Regions from separate parts of the Corallincola spongiicola genome, predicted to be linked through region 1. Evidence: predicted binding sites of a transcription regulator. Region 1 holds the regulator's gene; the other holds the start of a gene.

Region 1 (2,418 bases):
AAAACCCCAGTAGCCACTACAGACCGCATATTTAAATTTTTATAGGCGCGGTCGCAGCTATCAGGCCTTGATTAAGAATCGTTCACGATTAGCGATACGTCTAAAAATTAATCAAAAAACTTGAGCAAGTTAGCAAACTGCCCAACTGTTTGCGGGTTAAATCACATCCAAATGGTGATATTTAGCCTGACGAGTGATGAAGTCTGTGCAACTAGAGTTAGCAGCTAATGTGTTAGGAGGATTTTCAAAGGTATAAAAAAAGCCGCCTTGCGGCGGCTTCGGAAAGTACATTGAAACTGTGGGGGATCAATGGACCAACACACTGGCGAACATCTGATTTTTCGACCGTGCTGATTGCCATGCTCTACCTGCATGGCAACGGTTATTCATGCGATGAAACAAAACACTGTTTGTATCGTAGCAAGCCGCTTCGGCGGTTAACGCCTGCCACTGCGCTTCGGAAAGTAGATCCGTCCAGCCGATAACCAAGCCACAAGTGGCAGAGCCTAAGCCTTGAGTCACGGCACACATCACACCTTGCTCATCTTTGGGGTGGACTTGCAACAGTCGCTCGGCGCACACACCATTTTCCACCAACCAACGCGTCACCTGCTTATCAGGGGCTGCCACCAATACCACCCATTTGTTGGCTTGTTGACTACGTTTGATTGTCTCTAACAGTGCTGATTGCTGGCCTTCAACCGGCACAATCTGCGCTCGCGATTGCCACTTATTTTGCGGGCGGCGGTTGCCGGTTAGCTTTGGCTGCGGTGCAGCTACCAATGAGCCAGTCATTTGGCGAGTATGCAGATTCATTGTCTCAAATGGGTTCATAACCACTCTCCATTACGAATGATACCAACAGCCAGCCCTTCAATGGCCAGGTTCTCTACACCCAGATCGACTTTGATCGGGCTGTAGGCTTCATTTTCAGCATGCAACAGCACATCTTTGCCATTCTTTTCAAAACGCTTAACTGTCACCTCATCATCACCCACCCGAGCGACTACCACCTGCCCATTCTGCGCCGTCGCAGTCTTGTGCACAGCCAGCAGGTCGCCTTCGAGGATGCCAATATCCTTCATACTGTCACCGTGTACTCGCAGTAAGAAGTCCGCAGATGGCCGGAACATGGCTGGATCAACTTTGTAATGCGCCTCAACATGTTCTTGCGCCAAGATAGGCGTACCGGCAGCCACTTGACCAATCAGAGGTAAGCCATCATCGTTTGCAGCCGCTTCATCATCCGCCTGTGGGATCACGCGAATACCCCGTGATGTTCCCGCCAAGATCTCTATTAAACCTTTTTTGGCCAGTGCTTTGAGGTGCTCTTCCGCGGCATTAGCAGACTTAAATCCCAATCGGCGTGCAATTTCCGCACGAGTTGGCGGCATGCCTGTCGCTTCAATATTGTCTTTAATCAACGCAAGAATTTCAGCTTGTCGTGGTGTTAATGGGCGCATAAAGATACCTGTGATTGCATACAGTATACTGTGAGTATATACAGGTATTTATTCATGGCAAGTATCACTGCTGTTTTTTTGATCACTGTTTTATGTGACATTAATAACTTGATTCGCTTTGAATTTTGCAGAAATAGCGGATCTGCGGCAGACTCAAGGACATTACGTAGGGCTTTTCAAGGTGAAAGTGACGTGCATGAGCTGAACATCAGGCGAACTGATGACGGTACTGGCTGGCTGTTAGAGTTGACAGGTGACTGGGTATTACGCCGTGGCGATCATCGGGTTGACGATCTACTACAAGCCCTAAAATCAAAAGTCACTCCAGATGAAACGCTCATATTCGTCGACGCCGACATTGGCTGCTGGAACAGTGCGCTGGTGGTGCTTATTCGCCGTGTCAGTGAATATGCAAAAGCGCATCGACTGCATGTAGATGTCAGTCGCCTGCCTCAAGGCGCACAGCAGCTTCTGGCGCTGGCAGAGTCACAATCTAATGCGGCCAATAGACCAAACCAAACAACTTACCAGCCGACCTTTGCTGAGCGCATAGGTAACTCGGTCTTGGCGAGCTGGGAAAACATCTTAGTCAGTTTCAGTTTCATCGGCGCGCTGATCAGCGCCGTTGGCAAACTCTGCGTCGGCAAAGCCGAGATACGTGCCAAGGACGTGTACGACTGTATGCATGACGCCGGTCCCGCTGCCTTTGGCATTGTCGCCTTAATTAGCATCCTGATCGGCATGATCTTAGCCTTCGTTGGCGCCGTGCAGTTACAACAGTTCGGCGCATCTATCTTCGTCGCCTCTCTTGTTGCGCTGGGTATGGCACGTGAAATGGGCGCGATGATGACAGCGATTATTATGGCGGGCCGCACAGGCGCGAGTTACGCCGCGCAGTTGGGCAGCATGCAGGTGAATGAAGAGATCGACGCACTCACAACCATGGGTCTTAGAC
Region 2 (2,418 bases), on a different contig from region 1:
AGTGTCATTCTCTGAACTCAGAGTTCCTCTCCAATCTCAGCTAACTGCTCCTCTTCTTGAGCAGCTTTCGGCTTAAGCAACAGCATATCGCGAAGTTTCGCCTCTATCGTCTGCGCTACCTCGGTATTTTCCTTGAAATAACGCAGCGCATTCGCTTTACCCTGACCCACTTTGTCGCCGTTATAGCTATACCAGGCACCCGCTTTTTCGATCAGTTTGTGTTGTACACCCAGATCAATCAGCTCACCCACTTTAGATACGCCTTCCCCGTACATGATTTGGAATTCGGCCTGTTTAAACGGAGGAGCCACCTTATTCTTCACGACCTTTACGCGAGTTTCATTACCGACGACTTCGTCGCCATCTTTCACTGCACCCGTGCGACGAATATCCAAGCGAACCGAAGAGTAAAACTTCAGTGCATTACCACCCGTCGTCGTCTCAGGGTTACCGAACATAACACCGATTTTCATTCTGATCTGGTTGATGAAAATACATAGAGTGTTAGAGCGCTTAATGTTACCTGTCAGTTTACGCAGAGCCTGAGACATCAAACGTGCTTGCAAGCCAACATGGGTGTCACCCATATCTCCTTCAATCTCTGCTTTCGGCGTTAATGCTGCCACTGAGTCAACAATCACCACATCAACAGCGCCAGAGCGCACTAACATGTCACAGATCTCCAGAGCTTGCTCGCCGGTGTCAGGCTGTGACACAAGCAACTCATCAACATTCACACCGAGCTTGCCGGCATAAACAGGATCAAGAGCATGTTCTGCGTCGACAAAAGCGCAGGTCTTGCCAGCCTTTTGTGCTTGCGCAATCACTTCCAAAGTCAGTGTTGTTTTACCACTAGACTCCGGACCATAGATCTCAACAATACGGCCCATTGGCAAGCCACCAATGCCCAAAGCGATATCCAAACTAAGCGAACCAGTAGAAACTGATTCAATATCCAATGCCTGGGAGTCACCCAGTCGCATAATTGAACCTTTACCAAATTGACGTTCAATTTGTGACAGTGCTGCGGATAGCGCTTTAGACTTGTTGTTATCCATTATTTTCTCCAATTGAGCCAGCCGGCCCCTGACAATTACTGGCAAGTATACTGTATGAGCATACAGTATCAAGTCCTGTGCAAAAGATTTTTTTTAGTGCTTTATTTTCAAATTGTTAGCAATCTAATCAAAGATAGTCTCAGACCTATACAGTGAGTTATTTGAATAGAATCATACACAGTTATACGGGCCTATAACTGTGGTTAACGGTTTCGGTTGTAATCAGGATCACGTATTCTATTGCCCATGAAAATAACCCCTGCGTCGCCACTCGCATAACCCAACAGAGACATCGACAGTTCATGACCAGCAAGCAGCTTTCTGACGCCGTACTTTCCCAGCACACTCCCATGATGCAGCAATACCTGCGTTTAAAAGCTGAACAACCCGATATCCTGCTTTTTTACCGCATGGGGGATTTTTATGAACTGTTTTTCGACGATGCCAAACGTGCCAGTGAGCTGCTAGATATCTCATTGACTCATCGCGGCCGTTCAGCCGGAGATCCTATACCTATGGCTGGCGTGCCTTACCATGCAGTAGAAGGGTATCTTGCTCGTATGGTACAGCTCGGCGAGTCTGTCGCTATTTGCGAGCAGATTGGCGACCCGGCAACCAGTAAAGGGCCTGTTGAACGCAAAGTAGTACGCATTGTTACACCAGGCACGGTCACCGATGAAGCTTTATTGGAGGAGCGCCAAGATAATCTTCTCGCTGCTGTCTGCTACGGCACAAGTAAACACGCAGAAACGTTCGGATACGCCACTTTAGATCTCAGCAGTGGCCGATTTCTAGTATGCGAACTGACGACTGAAGAAGCATTACTGGCAGAGATACAGAGAACACAGCCAGCAGAACTATTACACCCCGAACAGTTTAATCCCTACTGGCTTGATAGTGTCAAAGGCCAGCGCCGGCGTCCAGAATGGGAGTTTGAACTTGCCACAGCACATAGTCAGTTGTGCCAGCAGTTCGGCACCCAAAATTTACAAGGGTTTGGCGTAGAATCTATGCCACAAGCACTTTGTGCTGCTGGCGGCCTGCTGCAGTACGTCAAAGATACACAACGTACAGCTTTGCCTCATATCGATGCGATACAAGTTGAACAACATGATGACGCAGTCATTTTGGACGCCGCCACACGGCGAAATTTGGAATTAACACAGAATCTCGCTGGTGGGATCGAAAACACGCTCGCCACAATTCTCGATGGTACGGCAACAGCGATGGGGAGCCGTATGTTAAAGCGCTGGCTACATCGCCCACTGCGAGACCGCGCACTAATTAACGGTCGGCAAGAAGCGATCGCAACTCTGCTGGAAAGCATGGTGATTGACGAATTACAGTCGCTATTGAAAGG

What was found. The regulator LexA, encoded in region 1, represses DNA repair genes until DNA is damaged. The targets are predictions, from matches to a motif close to TACTGTATNNNNATACAGTA.
Region 2: recA (recombinase RecA) is a predicted target of LexA. The motif match lies at 1,107-1,126, and genes of this name have one in related genera.

What each region holds. Positions count from the first base shown of each region.
Region 1 covers NZ_SHLY01000003.1:360,636-363,053, reverse strand. The annotation lists gene EXY25_RS11915 (hypothetical protein) at 307-834, opposite strand; gene lexA (transcriptional repressor LexA) at 831-1,463, opposite strand; gene EXY25_RS11905 (MlaE family ABC transporter permease) at 1,656-2,418, shown strand, end outside.
Region 2 covers NZ_SHLY01000002.1:760,644-763,061, reverse strand. The annotation lists gene recA (recombinase RecA) at 18-1,058, opposite strand; gene mutS (DNA mismatch repair protein MutS) at 1,361-2,418, shown strand, end outside.